Regions from separate parts of the Spirillospora sp. CA-128828 genome, predicted to be linked through region 3. Evidence: riboswitches for the same ligand, from Rfam matches in the RefSeq annotation. Region 3 holds a riboswitch; each other region holds the start of a gene.
What was found. Region 3 has a riboswitch for thiamine pyrophosphate ahead of thiO (glycine oxidase ThiO). Riboswitches for the same ligand answer to the same signal wherever they lie in the genome.
Positions count from the first base shown of each region.

Region 1: it holds a riboswitch for thiamine pyrophosphate, as region 3 does, so the genes downstream of both, ACQPXG_RS00800 (purine-cytosine permease family protein) here and thiO (glycine oxidase ThiO) in region 3, are expected to answer to the same signal.
Region 2: it holds a riboswitch for thiamine pyrophosphate, as region 3 does, so the genes downstream of both, thiC (phosphomethylpyrimidine synthase ThiC) here and thiO (glycine oxidase ThiO) in region 3, are expected to answer to the same signal.

Region 1 covers NZ_CP191986.1:146,146-150,640, forward strand. The annotation lists gene ACQPXG_RS00775 (heavy-metal-associated domain-containing protein) at 1-91, opposite strand, end outside; gene ACQPXG_RS00780 (Fpg/Nei family DNA glycosylase) at 286-1,149, shown strand; gene ACQPXG_RS00785 (hypothetical protein) at 1,202-2,065, shown strand; gene ACQPXG_RS00790 (SSI family serine proteinase inhibitor) at 2,147-2,608, opposite strand; gene ACQPXG_RS00795 (rhodanese-like domain-containing protein) at 2,655-2,990, shown strand; TPP riboswitch at 3,054-3,170, shown strand; gene ACQPXG_RS00800 (purine-cytosine permease family protein) at 3,163-4,495, shown strand, end outside.
Region 2 covers NZ_CP191986.1:4,595,217-4,599,711, forward strand. The annotation lists gene ACQPXG_RS22540 (TetR/AcrR family transcriptional regulator) at 1-342, opposite strand, end outside; gene thiC (phosphomethylpyrimidine synthase ThiC) at 516-2,267, opposite strand; TPP riboswitch at 2,263-2,376, opposite strand; gene ACQPXG_RS22550 (hypothetical protein) at 2,474-3,562, opposite strand; gene ACQPXG_RS22555 (sensor histidine kinase) at 3,757-4,495, shown strand, end outside.
Region 3 covers NZ_CP191986.1:3,249,938-3,254,432, forward strand. The annotation lists gene ACQPXG_RS16085 (thiazole synthase) at 1-301, opposite strand, end outside; gene thiS (sulfur carrier protein ThiS) at 303-503, opposite strand; gene thiO (glycine oxidase ThiO) at 500-1,627, opposite strand; TPP riboswitch at 1,617-1,730, opposite strand; gene ACQPXG_RS16100 (NAD(P)/FAD-dependent oxidoreductase) at 1,826-3,043, shown strand; gene ACQPXG_RS16105 (Rv2175c family DNA-binding protein) at 3,120-3,494, shown strand; gene thiE (thiamine phosphate synthase) at 3,615-4,298, shown strand; gene ACQPXG_RS16115 (hypothetical protein) at 4,363-4,495, shown strand, end outside.

The DNA of each region.
Region 1 (4,495 bases), 3.1 Mb from region 3:
TCACGCCGGCGATCTGCTCGACCTCCTCGGTCACCGAGCTCACGCAGTGGCCGCAGGTCATCCCGGTGACGGTGTAGGTGGCGGTGCTCATCGGCATCTCCTTCGCTTTTACCCCTGGGGGGTATCTGGTAAGGCTCATGCTGCCATAACCGGATGCCTCTGACAACCCCTGGGGGGTATCTGCCGATTCCGAGATCCCGGTCACAGTGCCCAAGGTTTTCCACAGGCTTCCACAGGGCTGTGGACGACGTTCCGGCGGCGCGGCTCTTCGCCGATACTGAAGCCATGCCTGAGCTACCTGAGGTGGAGGCGCTGGCGGGGTTCCTGCGGGAGCGCGTGGTCGGCCATGTCGTCGCCCGCGTCGATGTTCTCGCCATCTCCGCGCTGAAGACGTACGACCCGCCGGTGACCGCGCTGGGCGGGCTGACCGTCACCGGCGCGGCCCGGCACGGCAAGTTCCTCGACCTGGACGTCGACGGGCTGCACCTGGTGATCCACCTCGCCCGCGCCGGCTGGCTGCGCTGGCGGGACGAGATTCCGTCGAAACCCGTCCGGCCGGGGGGCAAGAACCCGCTCGCCCTGCGCGTCCACCTGGACGACGGCTCGGGCTTCGACCTCACCGAGGCCGGAACCAAGAAGGGCCTCGCCGTCTATGTCGTCCGCGACCCGGACGACGTGCCCGGCGTGGCGTCGCTCGGTCCCGACCCGCTGGACGACGCGTTCACCGTCGAGGCGCTGGCGGGGATCGTCGACGGGAAGCGCAGCCGGATCAAGGGCCTGCTGCGCGACCAGCAGGTGATCGCGGGCATCGGCAACGCCTACTCGGACGAGGTGCTGCACGTGGCGAAGATGTCCCCGTTCAAGCTCGCCGCGTCGCTCACCGAGGACGATGTCGCCGTCCTCCACGAGGCGATCGTCGGCACGCTCCGGGACGCGGTCGAGCGTTCACGCGGCCTCGAAGCCCAGGACCTCAAGGGCGAGAAGAAGACGGGGCTGCGGGTGCACGGGAAAGCGGGCCAGAAATGCCCGGTGTGCGGCGACACGATCCGCGAGGTGTCGTTCGCCGACTCGGCGCTTCAGTACTGCCCCACCTGCCAGACCGGCGGCAAGCCCCTCGCCGACCGCCGCATGTCCCGGCTGCTCAAGTAATTCGCGCCGGAACCCGGGCGGGGGCGGCGTATCGTGTCGCGAGGAAATCGGGATGACCGCCTCGCTTGGAGCCGCCATGGGCTACCCCCCTTACCCCCCACGGCCCGGCCCGCACGCACCCGGCTACGGGCCGCCGGGCCAGGGCTACGGGCCGCCCGCGCCGGGCGGCGTCCCCGCACCGCCGTACGCCCCGGCCGGGCCGCCGCCGGGCTATGCCCCGCAGGGGTATCCACCGCAGCACGGCGGTCATGCTCCGCCGGTCGTCCCGCAGCCGGGCTATCCCGCACCGCCGCAGCCGCAGCCCCCGCAGCAGCCCGCGGATCTGTACGGCTCGCCGATCCTCGTCTACGACCAGCCTGCGCAGTTCTTCTCGACCGAGGCGAACTACACGATCTGGAGTCCGCAGGGGCAGCCCGCCGCGTACGTCCGCGAGGAAGGCGTGAGCGGTGCCAAGAAGGCGCTGCGCGTGATGAACCAGGGCAGCCAGACGAAGGCCGAACGCAAACTGTCGATCTTCCGCCCGGACGGCATGCCGTACTTCCACTTCTACAAGCCCTACGGGTTCATGGGGACGCCCACCATGCAGGTGCTCGCTCCCCGGGGCGGTCTGATCGGGTACCTGCGCAAGCGGGCGATGCGCGGCTGGGAGATCCTCACCCCGCAGGAACAGCAGATCGGCTACTACGAGCTGCTGAGCGGCCGGGTCACCGACTGGCAGCAGCAGGAGCTCGCCCGGATCCAGCGCGGTTTCGAAGGGATGGGCGAGTTCCTGTCGCAGGTGTTCACCGGCGCCGACCGGTACGTGCTGCGCATGCACGTCCAGTTGCAGGAGCCGATGCGCACGCTCGTGCTGGCCTGCCCGCTGGCCTTCGACACCGCCGTCTCCCAGAACCGCAGCATCGGCGGCTGGCTGTGACGCGAACAGGCCCCGGCCGGACGGCCGGGGCCTGTTCGTCCCTGCACCGAGCCGGAACGGGGATGGCTCGGTCAGAGGGTTTCAGCGGACCTTGGGGACGTTGCCGAAGAGCGGGCCGATCTCGCTCCAGCGGTGCAGCTGGCAGCCGTCGGCCCGGGTGAACTCCGTGTCGATCCGCTTGCCCTGCCAGGTGCCCGTGACCGTGGCGACCTCAGGGCCGCCGTAGATCTTGGTGCACATCTGGTCCTTGGGGACGGGTTTGAAGGGTTCCTTGACCTTGGTCAGGGCCGCGCACGCGTCGGAGGCCTTGGGATGTGTGCCGCCCGGCGGTGCGCAGGTGAGCTTCCAGGTCTTGGCGGGAGCCTCCTTCGAAGCCTTGACCTGAACGGTGAGTGAGTCCGCCGGCGTGCCGGACGGCTGCACGGACGTCGTGCCCGAGGGCTTGTCGGCGGGGTTTCCGTTTGCCTGTTCGTCGCCGCAGGCGGCCAGAGACAGGAGCATGGCCAGCCCGGGCGCCGCGAAAAGGAGCGTCCGATACCGCATGCGTGATTCGACGCAGGGGGGCTTCGCGCGGTTCCATGGGGGTGTGATGAATTTCGGGGAAGACGTGCCCGCCGTGGTCGCCGCCGACGTCCCGCAGGACGGCTACCTGCTGGACGTCCGGGAGCAGGACGAGTGGGACGCGGGTCACGCGCCCGCGGCCGTCCACATCGCCATGGGCCAGCTCGGCGATCGTGCCGGGGAGGTCCCGCGTGACCAGGAGGTTTTCGTGATCTGCCGGTCCGGGGCCCGGTCCGCGCAGGTGACCGTGGCGCTGAACCAGGCGGGCTGGCTGGCGCGGAACGTCGACGGCGGCATGAAGGGCTGGGCGGAGGCGGGGCGTCCGATGGAGGGCGCCGGCGACGGCCCGCCGTACGTCGCGTGATCCGCAACCTATGAGGTGATTGCCCCTTTTAGCGCGTGTCGGGCGGTTGTACGATCGGGCCTGACCGATACCCGCGGGAGCTCGGGCCACAGCCGGGCTGAGAGGGCGGCCTCCAAGGCGTCGCCGACCGCATGAACCTGTCCGGGTAATGCCGGCGTAGGGAGTGTGTCCCGTGACGTCCGACGTCGAGAAGCGCCCTCAGGACGAGCGGCCCCGCAACGAGGTCCCCTTCACCCTCGACGAACCCGCCCCCAAGGTCCTCGGTTTCTGGGACCAGAGCGCCTTCTGGGCCAACCTCGGCGTCAGCCTCCTGGCCTTCTCCGGCGCCTACACCGTCCTCGCGCCGGACGCCGATGGCAGGCCGACCATCTCGATCATGGCCGGCATCGTCGCGATGGCCGTCGGAACCGCGCTCGGCGGGCTGATGCTCGGCCTCGCCGCCGTCCCCGGCGCCCGCACCGGCCAGCCCGCGATGGTGCTGCTGCGCGGACTGTTCGGCGCGCGGCTGTCGTACGCGCCCACGGTCCTGAACATCGCGCAGCTCGTCGGCTGGGGGACGTTCGAGCTGATCGTCATCGCGGACGCGGCCCGCGAGCTGTGGGACGGCGTCCCGCGCTGGGGCTACGTGATCGCCGCCGGGGCGGTCACGACCGTGCTGACGATCTGGCCGCTCGGCTCGGTGCGGGTGCTGCGCCGCTACGTGACGGTCGCGGTGGCGATCGCGCTCGTGTACTTCTACGTGGAGCTCGTCCGGCAGCCGCTGCCCGACCTCTCGCAGGGCTCGTGGGACGGCTTCTGGGTCGGGGCGGACGCCGCCCTCGCCGTGTCGATCTCCTGGGTGCCGGTCGCCGCCGACTACACCCGGCACGCGCGGACCGAGCGCGGGGCCTTCGGCGCCGCGGCCGCGGGCTACTCCGTCACGCAGATCGTCGCCTATGTCCTCGGCCTGCTGGCGCTGGCGCTGGTCGCGGGCGACTCGACCAAGATCTTCGACCCGTTCCTCGGCCCCGCGCTCGGCGTGGTGTTCTTCGCCGTGTTCGTGCTGCGGGAGGCGGACCAGTCGTTCGCCGACACCTACTCCACCGCCGTGTCGATCCAGAACCTCTTCCCGCGCGCCGACCGCCGGGTGCTGAGCGTCGTGCTCGGCGCCGGCATCACCGTCCTCGCGCTGGTCCTGGACATCGGCGACTACGCGGGCTTCCTGTCGCTGATCGGGTCGGTGTTCGTGCCGATGCTCGGCGTCCTCGCCGCCGACTTCTTCCTCGGCCGCCGGACGCGGGACGGCTGGGACGTCTCGCGCACGGCCCCGTCCCGCTGGGGGATGATCGCGGCCTGGGCGATCGGGTTCGTCGTCTACCAGCTCGTCAACCCCGGCACGGTCGGCCGCTGGGCGGGCCTCTGGCACGACGTCCAGGACGCGCTGCACTTCACGCCGCAGACCTGGATGAGCGCCTCGCTGCTGTCGTTCCTGGTCGCCGGGGTGGCGGCCGCCCTCATCGGCAGGC
Region 2 (4,495 bases), 1.3 Mb from region 3:
GGCCGCCATCCCGGGGAACGCCGTGACCTCGGAGATGAACGTCCGCAGCCACGTCATGAGGGCCTCGCCCGGCGCCGGGGTGACCATCAGGTCGCGGGCCGCCGCGGCGAGGTCGTCGTAGACCCCGGCGAGCAGCGCCTCCAGGAGGTCCTGGCGGGTGGGGAAGTGGCGGTAGAGCGTGCCGATGCCGACCCCGGCGCCACGGGCGACGCCCTCCAGGGACGCGCCGGCCCCGTCCCGCTCGAACGTCTCCCGCGCGGCGGCGAGCAGCCGCGCACGGTTGCGGCGCACGTCGGCGCGCACCGCCCGGGCGCGGGCCTTCGGCGTGTCGTCGCTGGTCACCTGGGTCGTCGGTCCTTCCCGGCGGGTAGACGGCGCTGCGGCGATTCGAGGGGATCCGCGGCTTTGGAACGGTCCTTCGATCCTATCCGCGCCGCCCCGGTGACCGGTGGCCGGATGCGCCCGGGCGCCCGGCCCGCCGCGGACGGTGCCGCGGCGGGCCGGACGCCGTGCGGTCAGGAACCGGCGGGGGAGACCGGCAGGTAGACCCGCCCGCCGGCCGCCTTGAACTCCGCGGCCTTCTCCCGCATCCCGGCGGCGAGCGCCTCGCCCTCGGCCAGCCCGTGCTCGCCGGCGTACCGCCGGACGTCCCGCGTGATCTTCATCGAGCAGAAGTGCGGGCCGCACATCGAGCAGAAGTGCGCGGTCTTCGCGGGCGCCGCCGGGAGCGTCGCGTCGTGGAACGCGCGGGCGGTGTCCGGATCGAGGGAGAGGTTGAACTGGTCCTCCCACCGGAAGTCGAACCGCGCGTCCGACAGCGCGTCGTCCCACGCCTGCGCGCCCGGATGGCCCTTGGCCAGGTCGGCGGCGTGCGCGGCGATCTTGTAGGCGATCACGCCGGCCTTGACGTCGTCGCGGTCCGGCAGCCCGAGGTGCTCCTTCGGCGTGACGTAGCAGAGCATCGCGGTGCCGTGCCAGCCGATCATCGCGGCGCCGATCGCCGAGGTGATGTGGTCGTAGCCGGGCGCGATGTCGGTGGTCAGCGGGCCGAGCGTGTAGAACGGCGCCCCGTCGCACCACTCCTGCTGCAGGTCGACGTTCTCCTTGATCTTGTGCATCGGGACGTGCCCGGGCCCCTCGTTCATCACCTGGTTGCCGTACTCCGCCGCGATCCTCGTCAACTCGCCCTGCGTGCGCAGCTCGGCGAACTGCGCCTCGTCGTTGGCGTCCGCGATCGAACCGGGGCGCAGGCCGTCCCCGAGCGACCAGGTGACGTCGTAGGCGGCGAAGATCTCGCACAGCTCCCGGAAGTGCGTGTAGAGGAAGTTCTCCTCGTGGTGCGCCAGGCACCAGGCCGCCATGATCGACCCGCCGCGAGACACGATCCCCGTCTTGCGCCGCGCCGTCAGCGGCACGTACGGGAGCAGGACCCCGGCGTGCACGGTCATGTAGTCCACGCCCTGCTCGGCCTGCTCGATCACCGTGTCGCGGAAGACCTCGTAGGTCAGCTCCGCGGGGTCGCCGCCGACCTTCTCGACGGCCTGGTAGAGCGGGACGGTCCCGACCGGCACCGGAGAGTTCCGCAGGATCCACTCCCGCGTGGTGTGGATGTCCTTCCCGGTCGACAGGTCCATGATCGTGTCGGCGCCCCACCGGGTCGCCCACGTCATCTTCTCGACCTCGTCCTCGACCGAGGACGCGACCGCCGAGTTGCCGATGTTCGCGTTCACCTTCACCAGGAAGTTCCGCCCGATGACCATCGGCTCGATCTCGGGGTGGTTGACGTTGGCGGGCAGCACGGCGCGCCCGGCCGCCAGCTCGTCCCGGACGAACTCCGGCGGCACGCCCTCGCGCAGCGCCGCGAACTCCATCTCCGGCGTGATCTCCCCGCGGCGCGCGTAGGCGCGCTGGGTCACCGCGCCGCCGGCCGCCCGGCGCGGCCGCCGCGGCAGGAAGTCCTCCCGGACCACCTGCGCGGGGCCGCCCAAGGCGGCGGGCGCCGGCCGCCTCCCGTCGTCCTCGGGACGCGCCGCCCGCCCCTCGTACGGGACGGTGTCGCCGCGCTCGGCGATCCACGCCTCCCGCACCGGGGGCAGCCCCCTGCGGACGTCGGTGTCCTGCTCAGGATCGGTGTACGGCCCGGAGGTGTCGTACAGGACGACGGCGTCGCCGTTGGTCAGCGGCACCTCCCGCATCGGGACGCGGATGTCGGGGCGCGAGCCCTGGAGGTAGGTCTTGCGCGCAGCTGGAACCACAGGTTCGGTCATGACGACTCGATCTCTCCCTACGCCGGCATTACCCGGTCAGGTTCATGCGGTCAGCGGCCGTCCCAGCCGCTATCTCAGCCCGGTTCGCCGGGCCCCCGCGATCTGTCGCCCCCGACGCTAACCCGCCGCACCCCCGTTGCCGCAACCGCCGCCGATGCGGTAAGCGCGCCCGCGTGGGCCGTGCGCGGGATGCCTGAGCGCCGGCGTCAGGACTGGCGGGCGATGCGCACGGCCATGGGCAGGGCCAGGGCGAGCGCGCGAAGCGGTTCCGGAGCCGACGGCGACCGCTCCAGCCACATGCGGCTGTCGTCGGCGCCGCTCTTGGTCCGCAGCGTGGCCGACCGCCGTCCGTCCACGCCGGTGACGATGTGGCGGTCGCCGGCCTGCCGGGTGCTGCCGAGAAGCACGCCGCCGGTGGTGTGGAAGGACGGCTCATGGCGGCCGCGCACCACGCCGAGGAGGCGGCCGTCGGGGTCGAACACGCGCAGGCGGTCGCGGCCCAGCGGCGAGGACGTGCGCTTGAACACCAGCAGCGTGCGGGCGTGGGGGTCGCGCAGCACGATCCTCCGGCGGCCTCTCCCGGGGGCGAGGGGGAAGAAGCCCGACCGCCCCCGCGGCGGCCTGCCGAGCGGGCCGTGGGCCACGGCGAGGAGGGCGCCGCCGCGTTCGTCGCGGTAGCGGCCGACGCCGTCGACCAGGACGCGGTCCGCCTTGAGCAGGGCGCCCGCCGGGGGCGGCGGTACCTCCCTGCCTTCGTCGTCCATGACGCGCCAGGCGACGCCCAGGATCTCCGTGGTCGCGTTCTCCGCCGCACGGACCCAGCCCGAGGGGAGCGACCGGTCGCGCAGCAGCGTCACGGCGCCGTCCTCGATCTTGGCGACGGCGTCGACGCCCGGGGCCGCCTCGGAGTCGAACCAGATCGTCCAGACGGGGTCGGTGACCGGCCACGTGATCCCGACCGCCTCGACCGCTCCGGCGGGGATCTCCGCCCGCTGCTTGCGGCGGCGAAGGGCCACGCCCTTCTCCGAGATGGTCACGACGAGGCGGTCGCGGTGCATCGCCCATGCCCAGAAGGCGGCCGCCAGCGCGACGAGCGCGCAGCCGCCGCCGAAGAAGCCGGTGGCCCGGCGGGCCTGCTCCGGTTCCCAAGCTTCGGCGCTGGAAAGCGTGGACAGGGAGACGAGCAGGCCGGCGGCGAGCGCGGAGAGGAAGATCCGGAACGGCCGTCGGTACGCTTTCCGGCCGAGCGTGATCCGGAGTTCCGGCGGGGGGACAGCGGGCGGGGGGACGGACAACTGTCGGCCCTTCGTGACGGGGTTTGCAGAACTATAGGGCGGGGCGGCCGGTCCGGAAGGAGAGCGCGATGAGAAAGATCATCCTGTTCGTCCCGGTGTCCCTCGGCGGGTTCTCCCCGGAGGACGCCTCCGCGCGGAACACGGGGTGATGCGCGAAGATCGCGGGACTCGGGGACAATGGTCGGGTGGTGACGATGCCCAGGGTCGGTGTGACGGCGAAGGACGCCCTGCTCGCGGCGCTGCTGGCGGGGGTCGCGGCGATCGTCGCGGCGGTGTGGCCGGGCGTCCGGGAGCTGGACGCGCCGGGGGCGCTGCTGCTGGCGGCCGCGCACGTGCCGCTCGCGGTCATCAGGCGCTGGCCGACCCCGGGGCTGGTCTCGCTGGTGATCCTCGTGCTGCCGTACCACCTGGCGCAGTACCAGCACCACGCGCTCGTGCCCGCCGAGGTGATCGCGCTGTTCGCCTACGCGGTGCTCGGGCACCGGGTCCGGATCGTCCTCGGCGTGGTCGCGTCCCTGCTCGCCGTGTGCGTGGTCGGCATGGCGATGCGGGCGGGCGGCGGCTCGCTGCGCGAGCAGATCGCGGTCATCGAGGCGGTGGTGTCCGTCGTGATCGCCGTCCAGGTGTGGCGGGTGCACCGGGCGCGGCTCGCGACGATCACCGAGCGGGCCGAGCGGGCCGAGCGGACACGGGAGCAGGAGGCCGGCCGGCGGGTGGCCGAGGAGCGCCTCCGGATCGCCCGCGACCTGCACGACCTTCTCGCGCACAGCATCACGCTGATCGGCGTCCAGGCCGGCGCCGCGGCCCATCTGGTGCGCGGGGACCGGCCCCTCGACCGGGAGGAGCTCGCCGATGCCCTCGCGTCGATCGCCGGCACGTGCCGGGACGCCCGCACCGAACTGCGCGGCACCCTCCAGGTCCTGCGCGGGACCG
Region 3 (4,495 bases):
TCACCTCCAGCTTGACCCAGGCCGTGCCGAGCGCCTCGCGGGCGAGCTTGGCCGTGAGGACGGCCTCGCCCGCGGTGAAGCAGCCCGCCGTGTTCGGCAGGATCCGGATGCCGCACTCGGCCAGCACGTCCAGCACCGAGCCGCGTGCGGACGGGTCCACCCGCCGCATCGCGACCGTGGTCAGCTCCGTCCCGGACGCGGTGAGCGCCTCCCGCAGCACCGTCATGCTGGGCGCGCCCCCGGTCCCCATGATCAGCCGCGAGCCCAGCTCCTCGCCGGCGATGACCAGCTTGTCCTCCACGTCATCCTCCCTGTACGGCGGTCAAGACTTCGAGCCGGTCGGCGTCGCGCAGGGTCGTCGTGTCCCAGGCCGAGCGCCGGACGACCTCGTCGTTGAGCGCGGCGGCCACGCCGGTCCCCGCGGCGGTGACGGACGCGACGGCCTCGGCGACGCTCACGCCCTCCGGCAGCTCGCGCGGCTCACCGTTGACGATCACCTTCATGCGTTCACCCCGGCGGAGAAGCGGCCGGGCGTGAACGGCCCGGCGATCTCGGGGACGGGCCCGTCCAGCAGCATCGCGGACAGGATGTCCGCGCTCACCGGGGTCAGCAGGATGCCGTTGCGGAAGTGCCCGGTGCCGACGTACAGGCCGGGCATCGCGGTGGGGCCCATCACGGGCGCGTTGTCCGGGGAGCCCGGACGCAGCCCGGCCGTGACCTCGGCGAACTCCAGTTCGGTGATGCCGGGCAGCAACTCGCGGGCGTCCCGCAGCAGCTCCCACAGCCCGCCGGCGGTGACGCGCGTGTCGAAGCCCAGCTCCTCCTGCGTGGCGCCGACGACGACCTCGCCGTCCGCGCGCGGCACCAGGTAGACCGACGACCCCTTCACGAGCCCGCGGGTCGACCGCCGGATGAACGGTGTCCGGGTGCGGAGCCGGAGCACCTGCCCCTTCACCGGGCGGACGGGGGGCACGGTCCCCGGCGGCAGGCCCTCCAGGTCGCCCGACCACGGCCCGGCGGCCAGCAGCACCCGGTCCGCGTGGACGACCGTGCCGTCGTCCAGCCCCACCCCGGCCGCCGCGCCGCTCTCGGCGACGACGCGCGCGGCGCGCCGCCGGACGAGCCGGACGCCGAGCCGCTCGCACGCCGCCAGCAGCGCCGGGGTGAGCCGGCGCGGGTCGACCGAGCCGTCCTCGGGGGCGAGCAGGCCGCCGCGCACGCCGGGCGCGAGCATCGGCTCCAGCCGCCGGCACTCCCGGCCGGTCAGGGCCTCGACGGGAATGCCGAGGCTCTCCTGGAAGCGGCGCAGGTCGTCCAGGTACCGGAGGTCGTCGGAGTCGGACGCGACCTCGATGATCCCGTCGGTGCGGTAACCGGTCTCCAGGCCGGTCAACTCCTCCAGTTCGGCGACGAACGCGCCGTACCGGTCGCGGGAGGCGAGGCCGAGCCGCAGCAGCGGCTCCTCGCCGTACGTCAGCTCGCTGACCGGGGTGAGCATGCCCGCCGCCACGGACGAGGCGCCGGACGCGGGCGCCGGATCGACGAGGGTGACGGCGGCGCCGCCCGCCGCGGCCCGCCAGGCGGTGGCCAGGCCGATGACCCCGGCGCCGATGATCACGATCTGCATGCGCGCTCCCTTCGCCGGCATGATCCGGATCAGGTCGTGGCGGTCGGCGGCCCGTTCAGCCGCCCTCTCAGCCCGGTCGCACCGGACTCCCGCGCTCTGTGCCGTTTTTACCCGGTTCCCACCTTACGACCTTGGCAACGCGCGCCATTGCCTGGACAGGTGTCCATCAGAGAATCGCCGCCGGTTAGGGTTGCCTTCATGGAGAGGGTCATCGTCGTTGGCGGCGGGCTGGCCGGCGTGCGCGCCGCCGAGGCCCTGCGGAGCAAGGGGTACGAGGGCGCGCTGACCCTCGTGTCGGCGGAGCGGCACCGGCCCTACGACCGTCCGCCGCTGTCGAAGGCCGTCCTCGCGGGCGAGTCCGACGACACGACCGTCGACGCGGACTGGGACGCGCTGCGCTGCGAGCTGCTGCTCGGCGAGCGCGCCACCGGCCTGCGGCTGGACGGGCCGGGGCGCGGCGGCACGGTCGCGTCCACGGCGGGCGACCTTCCGTTCGACGGTCTGGTGATCGCGACCGGCGCGGCCCCGATCACGCTGCCGGGGGACGGTCGCCAGCACGTCCTGCGCACCATCGACGAGTCCCGCGACCTGCGGGCCCGGCTCGTCGAGGGCGCCCGGATCGTGATCGTCGGGGCGGGCTGGATCGGCGCCGAGGTCGCCACGACCGCGGCCGGGAAGGGCTGCCGCGTCACCGTCGTGGAGGCGGCCGACACCCCGCTCGCCAACGCGATCGGACCCGAGGTGGGGGCGCTCACCGCGCCCTGGTACGCCGAGGCCGGGGTCGAGCTGCGGACCGGCGTCAAGGTGGCGGAGGTGCGCGACGGCGGCCTCGTCCTCGCCGGCGGGGCGACGATCGACGCGGACGAGGTGGTCGTCGGCGTCGGCGTCCGGCCCGTCCTGTCCTGGCTGGAGGGCTCCGGCCTGCTGCTGGAGCGCGGCGTGGTCACCGACGGCTCCTTCCGCGCCTACATGGGCGAGGAGGATCCCGGTTCGCTCCGCCCGGACGTCGTGGCGGTCGGGGACTGCGCCGCCTGGTGGTCGCGGCGCTACGGGCGGCGGCTCCTCGTCGAGCACTGGGACACCGCCCTCAACGCCCCCGAGGTCGCCGCCGCGGCCCTCCTCGGCCGGGACGCCGAGTACGACGCCGCCCCCTACTTCTGGTCCGAGCAGTTCGGGCGCATGGTCCAGTACGCGGGCAGTCACGCCGCGTCCGAGCGGCTCGTCCACCGGGGCGACCCGTCCGGCCGCAAGTGGGCCGTGGCGTGGCTGACCGGCGACCGCCTGGACGCGATCCTCACCGTCGACAGGCCCCGCGACCTGGTGCAGGCGAGGCGGGTGATCGCCGCCGGGACGCCGGTGGATCCGGAGGCGATCGCCGACCCGGACGTGCCCGTCCGGCAGGCCGTTCGCGGATAGCGATCGCGGGTGGGGTAACGGTTGTCCAGGGGGTTTGAGGGTTCCGATGGCGTGGTAGCAAGGGGGCGTGACGCAGATGCACGCAACCGTTGACAGCGCACTGGACCCCCGCACCGACGCCCTCGCCGGCGAATGGCTCACCCTCAGGGAGACCGCCGAGCGGCTCGGGATCAAGCCCCACCGGATCAAGCAGCTCATCCACGAGCACCGGATCCTCGCGGTGCGCCGGGACGGCGAACCCATGGTGCCCGCGGCCTTCATCAAGGACGGCCAGGTCATCAAGGGGCTGCCCGGCACGCTGACGCTCCTGTCGGACGCCGGATTCGACGACGTCGAGACGATCCGCTGGCTGTTCACGGCCGACGACACGCTGCCGGGAACGCCCGTGGACGCGCTCACCGAGAACCGGGGGACCGAGGTCCGCCGGCGCGCCCAGGCACTGGCTTTCTAGGGCGCCCCCCGCGCTTTCCAGGGCATACGACGCATGTGACACGATCGCGAGGTCACGCGTGACGGCACCGGGCCGCCGCGTGACCTCGTGACCGCTCTTGGGAAAGGACGTTCCTCCGCCGTGTCCAGGCACCTCCCCGGCGAGCGCGCGGTCGCCCTGCGCGCCCGGCTCAGCCGAGCCCGCCTCTACCTCTGCACGGACGCGCGTGAGCGGCAGGGGGACCTGCCCGACTTCCTGGACGCGGTCCTCGGGGGCGGCGTCGACCTCGTCCAGCTCCGCCAGAAGGGCCTGGAGGCGCGGCAGGAGATGGCCTACCTGGAGATCTTCCGGGCGGCCTGCGAGCGGCACGGGGCGCTGCTGGCGGTGAACGACCGCGCCGACGTGGCGCACGCCGTCCGCGCGGACGTGCTGCACCTCGGCCAGGACGATCTGCCGGTGCCCGCCGCCCGCGAGATCATCGGCGGCGACATGCTGATCGGACGGTCGACGCACTCCGGCGAGCAGGCGTCAGTGGCGGCGGCCGAGCCGGGCACCGACTACTTCTGCGCCGGCCCGGTCTGGCCGACGCCGACGAAGCCGGGGCGCCCGGCTCCGGGGCCGAAGCTGCTGGAGTACGTCGCGGCGCAGCGGGTCGCGCGGCCGTGGTTCGCGATCGGCGGCATCGACCTCGGCAACCTGGACGAGGTCCTGGCCGCGGGGGCGACCCGCGTCGTGGTGGTCCGGGCGATCACCGAGGCGGACGATCCGGGTGCCGCCGCGGCCGAGTTCGCGCGCCGGCTGGCCTCCCGGACACCGGCCTCCTGAACCTTGTCATGGTTTGACCTGTATCACGGTGCGGGTCCCGGATCGATCACCGACAATAGGGATCATGAACGTGGGACCCGACGACGACCGCTCGGTCGACCTCGACGACGACCTGGAGATCCTGCCGGACCAGACGTCCGACGACACCGATACCGGGTGGGGCGAGTGGCGCGCCGGCGACGACGACTCCCGGCTGC